3 regions of the Oceanobacillus luteolus genome follow, and region 3 is predicted to be linked to each of the others. Evidence: riboswitches for the same ligand, from Rfam matches in the RefSeq annotation. Region 3 holds a riboswitch; each other region holds the start of a gene.
The links. Region 3 has a riboswitch for S-adenosylmethionine ahead of ACFSBH_RS13070 (methionine ABC transporter ATP-binding protein). Riboswitches for the same ligand answer to the same signal wherever they lie in the genome.

Region 1: linked by a shared signal. The riboswitch ahead of ACFSBH_RS11090 (MetQ/NlpA family ABC transporter substrate-binding protein) and the one ahead of ACFSBH_RS13070 (methionine ABC transporter ATP-binding protein) in region 3 are both predicted to bind S-adenosylmethionine.
Region 2: linked by a shared signal. The riboswitch ahead of ACFSBH_RS00205 (LLM class flavin-dependent oxidoreductase) and the one ahead of ACFSBH_RS13070 (methionine ABC transporter ATP-binding protein) in region 3 are both predicted to bind S-adenosylmethionine.

Annotation. Positions count from the first base shown of each region.
Region 1 covers NZ_JBHUDE010000048.1:14,511-18,038, forward strand. The annotation lists gene ACFSBH_RS11080 (methionine ABC transporter permease) at 1-87, opposite strand, end outside; gene ACFSBH_RS11085 (methionine ABC transporter ATP-binding protein) at 89-1,105, opposite strand; gene ACFSBH_RS11090 (MetQ/NlpA family ABC transporter substrate-binding protein) at 1,178-1,999, opposite strand; SAM riboswitch class I at 2,088-2,201, opposite strand; gene ACFSBH_RS11095 (pyridoxal phosphate-dependent aminotransferase) at 2,253-3,446, opposite strand; gene ACFSBH_RS11100 (carbon-nitrogen family hydrolase) at 3,480-3,528, opposite strand, start outside.
Region 2 covers NZ_JBHUDE010000002.1:16,084-19,611, forward strand. The annotation lists gene ACFSBH_RS00205 (LLM class flavin-dependent oxidoreductase) at 1-1,307, opposite strand, end outside; SAM riboswitch class I at 1,450-1,555, opposite strand; gene ACFSBH_RS00210 (magnetosome magnetite crystal formation protein family) at 1,733-2,086, shown strand; gene ACFSBH_RS00215 (MerR family transcriptional regulator) at 2,076-2,807, shown strand; gene ACFSBH_RS00220 (hypothetical protein) at 2,892-3,092, opposite strand; gene ACFSBH_RS00225 (DinB family protein) at 3,267-3,528, shown strand, end outside.
Region 3 covers NZ_JBHUDE010000114.1:3,655-7,182, forward strand. The annotation lists gene ACFSBH_RS13060 (MetQ/NlpA family ABC transporter substrate-binding protein) at 1-277, opposite strand, end outside; gene ACFSBH_RS13065 (methionine ABC transporter permease) at 297-953, opposite strand; gene ACFSBH_RS13070 (methionine ABC transporter ATP-binding protein) at 954-1,970, opposite strand; SAM riboswitch class I at 2,127-2,227, opposite strand; gene ACFSBH_RS13075 (thioredoxin family protein) at 2,293-2,622, opposite strand; gene ACFSBH_RS13080 (toprim domain-containing protein) at 2,695-3,057, opposite strand; gene gcvH (glycine cleavage system protein GcvH) at 3,211-3,528, opposite strand, start outside.

The DNA of each region.
Region 1 (3,528 bases), on a different contig from region 3:
GAAAAACAACGAGATACCTACCATTTGAAATGTTTCTACAACAGCTTGGCCAATAATTGGCAACCATTCTTGAATGAATTCTTCCATTTTATTCTCCCTCCACTTCTTCAGTTCGAACGCCTTGATCATTTAAGAATTGTAAGGAGGCGCTTATCTTATCTTGTTCACCAACAAGATGAACGACTAAGTTTCCAATAATGCCATTTTTTAATTCCATAATATTTGCCGTTAAAATATTCGGTACAACACCAAATTTTTGACTGACATGGGCAAGCAATGGTTGACCCGTGTTTTCACCGATAAATGTAAGTCTTGTTACCGTACCTTCGAGCTTCAATTGATCAACAAGGGAAGTTGATAATTTACGCTGAGATATTGTATCCAAGAATTTCTTTGTCGTTGGTCGATCTGGATTAGTGAATAGGTCGATACTAGATCCCTGTTCAATGATTTCTCCTTTTTCTAGCACGTATACATAATCACAGATTTTCTGAATGACGCTCATCTCATGTGTAATAAGTAAAATGGTAATACCCAACTCTTTGTTGATTTTTAATAGCAGATCCAAAATTGAGTTGGTCGTTTCAGGATCCAGTGCACTCGTCGCTTCGTCACTTAGCAGGACGTCTGGTTCTTGTGATAATGCTCTTGCGATTGCGACCCGTTGTTTTTGTCCACCAGATAATTGAGAGGGGTAGCTATGATGTTTGTCGGATAGTTCGACGATCTTTAAATATTTTTCAACCCGTTTTTCGACTTCTTGCTTATCATATCCAAGAAGCTTTAATGGAATAGCGACATTATCATAAACGGTTGCCGTTTTCATGAGATTGAAGTGTTGGAATATCATACCAACTTTTTGTCGGGTTTGACGTAGGTTTTCTGGTGACAGGGTAGTGAGATCTGTTCCATTGATGAGCACTTTTCCGCTATCCGGCTTTTCCAGTAGATTGATAAGGCGGATTAAAGTACTTTTCCCCGCTCCACTGTAACCAATTACACCATGTATTTCTCCTTTTTTAACATGGAGGTTTACGTTATTTACAGCAGTTACATTCCCATTTTTTGAGGGAAAGACTTTCTTGACGTTTTCTAATTTAATCATTTTAAGTTCATTCCTTTCTGAAAAAGAATGCTGCTTCCGAGCAACATTCTTTTTCCTATCCTTACTTCTTGATTATTCATCCCAACTTGGAATGATAGAACCTTGAAATTCTTCTTCAATAAATGTTTTCACTTTATCTGATTGATAGGCTTGGACGAATTTTTCAACGGTCGGGTCGTCCTCATTTTCAGCCCTTACAACGATGTAGTTCACATAAGGAGAATTCGTTGACTCGAGTAAAATCGAATCTTCTTTCGGGCTGATGCCGGCTTCTAATGCAAAGTTCGTATTGATGGCGGCCACATCGACTTCACTGAGCTGCTTTGGAATTTGCGCAGCATCCAACTCGATGAATTCAAGGTTTTTGGGATTATCCACCACATCATGGATGGAAGCCGTTTCTGCTTTACCTTCTTCCAGTGTAATGACTCCAGCTTCTTCTAAAATGAATAATGCACGTCCTCCATTTGTCGGATCGTTAGGTAGACCAAATTTTGCACCATCCGGCAGGTCCTCGATACTCTCATAAGTTTCTGAGTAAATCCCCATCGGGTTTAAGATTGTTTTACCAACTGGTACTAAATCTGTGCCATGGTCTTCGTTAAACTGGTCGAGGAAAGGTCCATGCTGATAACTGTTCAAATCCAAATCACCTTCAGATAAAGCCGTATTTGGCAGGACATAGTCGGAGAATACTTTCAATTCAACTTCAAGCCCAAATTCTTCAGCAGCAACCTCTGCAGCAACTTCCGCAATCTCTTCCTGAGGACCAGAAGTAACACCAACAACAATATTTTTCTCATCTATCGCAGCATCGCCAGTCTCCTCCTCACCACAAGCAACTAGCAAACTAGCAAGTAAAAGTACAATGAATACAGAACCTAACTTTCTCATTTTATTTCCTCCTCTGATTTTCATTTGATGGTATAAAAACAGCCTCTCTTTCAACGAAAGAAAGAGAGGCTCATTATGTAGAATTCCCCTCTTATCTTCCAAAACATAACGTTTTGCTGGATGTAGCACCTTTTTTTATGGTTGCCATAAAAAGGTTGCCGAGCTTCATCGGGCCAGGTCCCTCAGCTTCTCTTGATAAGAGATTAAATTATTAGATTGTATTAATATAATCTACATTATTATTTCGTTTCAGTCAACTATATTTCTGATAATTTTCGTCTTTAATGAAAATATTCAACTTTTCAATTCGTTGAACGGCTTCTTTCAGGCGCTCTTCATCCACGAGCAGGCCAATACGGACATAGCCTTCTCCAAATGAACCAAAGCCTTTTCCTGCAGCAACCGCAACATCTGCTTTTTCCAATAGAAAATCGGCGAATTCCTCGCTCGTAAAGCCTTTTGGAACAGGAAGCCAAGCAAAGAAGGAGCCTTGTGGAGCTTCAACGTCCCATCCAATCCGCTTACATTCTGCAATCAACGCATTTCTGCGCCCTTCATAAAGCTGAACCAATTCATCGACACAAGTTTGATCTTCTGTAAGAGCGACCGCCGCCGCATGCTGTATAGCTGGGAACATACTGACAAACAAGTGATCCTGCAATAGATTGATAGCTTCAATCATTTCAGCGTTGCCGACTGCAAATCCGATACGCCAGCCTGCCATATTATACGTCTTCGATAAAGTATACAGTTCGATTCCCGTATCTTTTGCTCCGTCTGCCTCAAGGAAGCTCACCGGCTTCTTCCCATCGAAACCAATTGCTCCATAAGCAAAGTCATGCACAATTCCAATCCCATGTTCTTTACCCAACTTCACTGTTTCTTCAAAAAATTCCTTTGAAGCAGTCGCACCAGTCGGGTTGTTGGGGTAATTCAAATAAAGGAGTTTCGCTTCTTCCAATTGTTCCGGGCTAAGCTTATCATAATCCGGTAAAAATCCATTTTCACGAACTAATGGCATGACATCAAAGCGGACGTCTGCGAGTCCTACGCCAGATAAGTAGTCAGGATAACCAGGATCAGGCAGCAACATTAATTCCCCTTCATTCATTAGCGCAAGCGGCAATTCCACTAACCCGATTTTCGTTCCAAACAAAATCGCCACTTCTGTCTCCGGGTCAATATCCACATTGTATTCCCGTTTATAAAAATCCGCCGCAGCTTGTTTGAGTTCAGCTGTTCCGCGGAATGGAGAGTATTTATGTGTTTGTGGATCTGCTGCAGATTGCTGTAATGCCTTCACAATGTGATCCGGTGTCGGCTGATCTGGGTTACCCTGCCCCAATTTGATGACATCTCTTCCTTCAGCCTCTGCTTTATTCACCTTTTCTACAAGAGTTGCAAAGAATTGGGTAGGCAAACTTTTTAAACGATTTGAAAATTCCATAGTAATAACCTTCTTTTCTCATTCAATTTAGTATTAATATAAATCTGGAACCCGACTAGCAAAAACAGGGACATTTTTTCTT
Region 2 (3,528 bases), on a different contig from region 3:
AAATTTTCCCGCAATGTTTTCCCTTCATATTCCAACCGATAAATCCCCCGCTTCTGCAGCTCCGGTACAACATGGTCGACAAACTCACGGAAGGTTTCCAATGAATAGCTCTGCGCAATATTAAATCCATCTGCATCGCCTTCCGTCGCCCATTCCTCGATGTGGTCTGCAATTTGCTCCGGTGTGCCGATGAATTTCACTGTGCCATTACCAAGTCCGTGATTGAGAATCGCTTCGCGCAACGTCCACCTTTTATTTGGGTCCTTTGCATACATATCCAGATTTCCTTGAACCGCATCTGTTTCCATGTCTTCGATGTATTGATCTGGATCATATTTGGAGAAATCAATTCCCGTATGACCTGAAAGTAGAGCCGCTGTTCCTTCATAACTGACATGACTTTTTAATTCCTCATATTTCGCATACGCTTCTTCCTCCGTAGAACCGACGATAGGCAGCACCATAGGAAAAATACGGATGCTGTCTGCATTTCTCCCTTGAGCTACGGTTCGTTTGCGAAGATCTGCAGAATACCTCTTCAATGCTTCTAAAGAATGTCCTTTCGTGAATACCCCTTCCGCATGTTTCGCGGCGAAATCCCGGCCTCTTGGAGATGCCCCTGCCTGGAATAATACCGGAGTCCGTTGTGGGGATGGTTCTGTCAAATGGATGCCCGGTACATTAAAGAACTCTCCATGATGGTTAATCGCATGAACCTTCTCAGGTAATGCGAAAGTATCCGCTTCTCGATCATGAACTACCGCATCATCTTCCCAGCTATGCTCCCAAAGTTTATAAACCACTTCTAAGAATTCATCTGCACGGTCATAACGTTGATTTTTAGGTATCCGTCCAGATAACCCGAGGTTAACCGCTTCACTTTCTAAATAGGATGTCACCACATTCCATGCCAAACGTCCTTCTGTTAGATGATCTAAAGTAGACAACTGCCGAGCCAACGCATATGGCTGTGCGTATGTGGCCGACACGGTTGGTGCAAAACCAATATGCTCTGTAACTTGTGCCATGGCGGAGATAATTAATAACGGATCATGCGCAGGCAATTGAACCGCATGACGCACCGCGACATCATGGCTATTACCATATACGGAATACGTGCCTAGTACATCCGCAATAAATACAGCATCGAATTTTCCCCGCTCCAATACTTTGGCTGTTTCTGTCCAATACTCCAGCCGATTATGCCTGATCCCTTCATCCTTCTCATGCTTCCATAGCCCAGTTGAATGCGGGGAAGGTGAATTTTGTACAAAACCATTTAAATGAATTTTTTTCTTGATACTCATGAACATACACTCCTTTTGTTTTTAATGTAACTTTTCCCATATGTTTAATTGGTTTTATGGCAGACGGAGTACCTTTATTTCTCTCTGAGAAACAAAAAAACCTCTTCCTAATGAGGAAGAAGTTTATAACACGTTATCTCCATCCTCATCGTTCAAGCATACGCTTGCTGGCATTAGCACCTTATTACCTTCGTAATGGTTGCTGCGGGATCCTCGGACCAGGTTCCTCCCCCGACTCTTGATAAGAGAAATCATTCTATTCACTTGTTTGGTAAGAATTAACAATATCATACTGAACAAATATAAGTCTGTCAACAGCAAATTTTCAGACAAGATAATGTATGTTAATAAAATTTTCCCCTTGAAGCTCTACCTACGTCACCTTTTATACTTAAATTTAAGAATAGATAAGAAAGGTGATTAAAATGAATAATCCATCAAAAAAGGAAATACTTGCAGTCCAATTCATGCTTGTCGTCTCGCTGATTCTTGGGTTCATCCCCCCTCTCATCATGTTTATAATGACGAGGAAGAAAAATGGTTATCACGCTGAATCAAGTCGGAAAGCACTGAACTTCCATTTGACGATATTTCCATTATTTATCATGAGCAGTATGCTTCCTTCATGGGTGAAATACGCTATATTAGCTGTAGAGACCATCATCATCCTGTATGCTATTATTCGAATAGCTCTTCATAAGCCTTATCAATATCCAGCTATTCCTTACATTAAAAACAAAGATAGGAATATAGAAACGAGGTATACGCATGTCAGATAATACGTTGACAATCGGACAATTGGCAAGACGAACGGGCGTTACCGTACGGACACTTAGATATTACGATAAAATAGACTTACTGAAACCAACAGACTACAAAGAAGGAGGACATCGATTATACAGCCAAAAGGACCTCTTACGTTTACAGCAAATCCAATCCCTGAAATTCATCGGCTTTTCATTGAAAGAAATAGTCGATGTATTAGATTCACATGATATAGAAGGACAACAGCTAATCGATTCCATTACATTTAAGAAAAGAGAACTTATGGCAGAACTAGAAAAAATCCAACAAACCATCGACCAATTAGACCATATGCAAACCATCATTTCAGGCTATGGAAAAATTGACGTGACATTATTTTGCTTTATGATTCATTCCATTCTTTTTGAAGAGGAAAATCTACATGAACAAAGCAAAGTCAAAGACTCCATCCACAATTTTAGAAGTACAGAACGAGCACAATTAGACAAAGAATACTTCTCATTGTTTATGGACTTGAAAAAACTTGTAGCGAACGGAGTAAATCCTAAGTCGGATGAAGCACTCGCATTCATCAAACAGTTGGCAGCTCTCTCCGATAAAACATTGTCTATGTTAGGGGCGGAACAAATACACTTAGCAAATCAACTTGATGAACCTAATATACTCCATCCATTCACAGAAGAGGAAAGAGCATTCCTTGAAAGGGCTTATGCTGATATGTCAAAGGATGTTTAAAGATAATTTTCTTTTAAAATAAAAACCTGGTAATCCAAATAAGATTCTGGATTACCAGTTTTTTACTGAAGCCCAAGCCGTTGCTTAAAGCTTATAATTCTTTCGTGGTTTGTTGTTGTCCTTCTCCACCTTGTTTCCCATATCTTCACGGGAAACAGTCGCAGCTGCGTTTCCAAATGGGTCCAGAGCTTGAGCTATCGTATCTTCTGGAACAACCCCCATTCCTGATCCTACTGTGTTTTCCTTATGTTGATGTTTACGTCTATTTTTATTTGTATCTGCCACATGTATCACTCCCTCCATAGTATTGGGAATTTCCCTTCGTTTATTTTGCCCAATTGGAGAGGTTTTACATGGATAAATTTGATTTCTTTTATTATGCTATATTACTTGTCGCAATCCATTTATAATTGGGATAGTTAGAACAGAAATATCATTTTATTTTTGGAGGGAAATTGAATGTTAGATATGTTCTTATATAATTGGCAGATAAGAGAAGATTGGTTTGATTTTTGCAAGAATATTTCCGAGGAAAATCTAACAAAAAAACGGGTTGGTGGATTTGGAAGTTTCCTACACAATTTATTTCATGTTATTGATTGTGAACAAATCTGGATCAATCAATTGAAAGGAACGCAAGTATTAGTTAAGGATTTTAATTCCATTTCAAATCTGGAAGAGGTTATCGAGTTTTCTAATACTACCAAATCCCAAACCTTAA
Region 3 (3,528 bases):
CTGATTCCAAGTCTTCATTCGGCAAAACATAATCTTGGTATGTTTCAATAGTAATGTTAATGCCCTCTTCTTCTAACAAAGGTTTTGCTTCCTCTAGAATCTCAGCGTGTGGCGTACTTGATGCACCAATCACAAGTTCAACTGATTCTGATGAATCTTCTGTTGCGTTGTCTGCATCTTCCGCATCATTTGCAGTGTTTTCTTCATTTCCACCATTCCCGCAAGCTGCGAGTAGCAATACAAATAACAATACAAGTAAACCAAAAAGCTTTCTCATCGTTGTTTCTCTCCTTTATTTATCTTTTATCTATTTTATTGGTGATTAAATCTCCAATAAATTGGATAATAAATACAATGATCAGGATTAATACGGTACAAACAAATACAACATCGAAGTCACGACGTTGGAAACCATAGAAATAAGCATAGTCTCCAAGACCGCCTGCTCCAATTACACCAGCCATTGCAGTATAACCAATCAAGGCTATCGCTGTAACAGTTAGTCCAGACACAAGTGCCGGTAAAGACTCAGGTATAATAACCTTGAAAATAATGGTCCTTGTTTTTGCACCGATTGATTTTGCGGCTTCAATTACACCCTTATCCACTTCACGAAAAGCTATCTCAACAAGACGAGCATAAAATGGTGCCGTACCGATAATCAAAGCAGGCAATGCAGCGCTCGGCCCTCGAATCGTTCCAATCAAGAAATTCGTAAAAGGGAAAAGTAATAAAATCAAAATAATGAATGGGATGGCACGGAATATATTAACAATTGCCGCGGTTATTATATGAATGAATTTATTTTCCCAAATTCCATCTTTTGACGTCAAAAACAATAATAATCCTAATAAAATTCCCAAAATCAGAGTACCGATCAATGCGATACCTGTCATATATAGTGTTTCATTAGTTGCTGTAATCAATTCATCTGTTTTTAAGTTACCAAACATTTAGATGACCTCCACTTCTACGGAGGTTTCACTCTGAATATATTTAATGGCACTTTCGATTTCCGAATCATTACCTGTCACTTGAACGAATAGTGTTCCGTAACTTCCTGTTTTCGTATTCGTAATCTTACCTTGTAATATATTGATATCAACCTCGTATCGCTTAGCGATCTGGCTGATCAATGCTTGGTTTGCTGATTCACCAATGAATTGCAGTTTGAGCAGTGTACCCTCCGAATTTGTTTCCATGATACTTGAAATATTTTCATCCTCATCATTGCCCATTGCCTGATGAACAAATTTTTTCGTAATCGGCTGTTGTGGATGAAGGAATACATCGAGAACATCACCAAGCTCGACAATTTTCCCGTTCTCCATTACAGCAACTCGATGACAAATTTTTCGGATTACTTGCATCTCATGGGTAATTAATATAATGGTCAGTCCCATTTTCTCATTAATATCTACAAGTAAATCCAAAATAGAATTTGTAGTTTCCGGATCAAGTGCAGATGTAGCTTCATCACAAAGTAAGAGTTTTGGTTTATTCGCTAATGCCCTCGCAATACCGACCCGTTGTTTTTGTCCACCACTTAACTGGGAAGGATAAGCATTTTCACGTCCGGTCAACCCGACGAGGTCGATAAGTTCCTGCACCCTTTTTTTCCGCTTTTCTTTACTTACTCCTGCGATTTCAAGAGGAAATGCAATGTTTTCTGCAACGGTCCTTGACCACAATAAGTTAAAGTGCTGAAAAATCATCCCGATATCCTGACGGGCGATTCGAAGTTCATTTTGATTAAGATTTGTTATTTCATTATCTTCAATGGTTATTGTGCCCGCTGACGGTTCTTCTAGTCGATTGATCAGACGGATAAAGGTACTCTTTCCCGCACCACTATAACCGATGACTCCAAAAATCTCACCATTATTGATGTCTATATCCACATGATCAACGGCAGTTATTTGCCGGTCTTTTGTAATAAATTCTTTCTTTAATCCCTTAATGGAAATCAATAGATTGTCTCCTTCCATACAGCTTACCACTTAAATACCGTCCCATTATTAAAAATGGAATACATCTATTTAGTATAAACATAATTACTCAATAAATTAAAAACGTCTTTCTGCTCGGAGAACAGAAAGACGCATAGTTGATTATCATCTCTTGTTCTCTCATCTATCAAAAAAATTTGCAGGAATTGGCACCTTTCAAATCCTTGAAGGTTGCCGCGGTTTCATAGGGCCAGTCCCTCCGCCGCTCGCGATAAGAGTAAAACTATTAAATTAGTATAAACGAATAATAGCATGAGGGGTCTTAAACTGTCAACAAAATGATTTATTTAAACATTTCTGGGCGATACTCATATAAATACCGATAAATATTTCCGGTTGAATAGAAGGTATAAATTTTTTCTTTCACTTCATTATTTTCTACAATCAATAAACACGGAACACTTTCGATTTTGTATTCATGCAAAAATGGCTCCTCGAAATTTGCGTTCATTTCAAGAAAAATTGTTTGGTTATGGATTTCTTCAATTTTCTCTAACATTGCTCGTGCAACCGTGCATGTCCCACAGAATGTTGAATAGATAAATAAAATATATGAATCATTTAATTGCTTTGATGTGATTTTTTGCATATTTTCACCTGTTAATATAAAGATTCATCACTTCACTTGAAGGGATAATCAGCCCTCCAAGTGAAACGATAGTTGAATTTATATCTTATCTTACAGTCAATTGTACTGCAAATAAAACGGTCTTACTGTAAAGTGTTTTGCCACAAGTAATGAAGCAAGTATTTTATATGGGGTGGTAGCCACTTCCCGATAATCTTTACTGATATAAATATGCTCGGCATGTGGCAGTTCCTTAGCTAGTTGTTTTCTAAGCCTCAGTCCTGATTTATCTTCATCAACAAAAATATATACATCATTTTCATCTAAATTATACATATCCAAAAGCTCATCAAACCGATTAATGCTTAAAGTGCCGTTCGTACAAATAATCGTTACATCTTCATTTAAAATTTCTTCAATTTTACGTTTATCCGACAACCCCTCCACAATAATCACTTTTTCGGTTTCGTGTGCAATCATCTCAAGACACTCCTTATCCCATCGAGTCATCTGCTGATTGTTATAGTATATGAAAAAGAGGAGGTCAACTATACTCTTCACCGCATAGTTAGGCCCCCTCTTTATTCCTAATCAGAAAGCATACAGGTTGAAGAGGCTTTATCGATAAAAAAATTAATCCTCTTCAATAATAGCTTTATATTCATCTGCTGTAAGCAGGTTGTCCCACTCACTTTCGTCATCCAATTCAACAACGATCATCCATGCGTTTTCGTATGGAGATTCATTAACGAGTTCTGGACTATCCTCCAGTTCTTCGTTCACTTCTACAACTTTACCACTTACCGGTGCATAAAGTTCAGAAACAGTTTTTACTGACTCGACACTTCCGAATGAATCGTCTGTTTGAACTTCATCATCCACTTCGGGCAATTCAACGAAGACAATATCTCCTAATTCGTCTTGTGCAAAATCTGTAATTCCAATACGTAC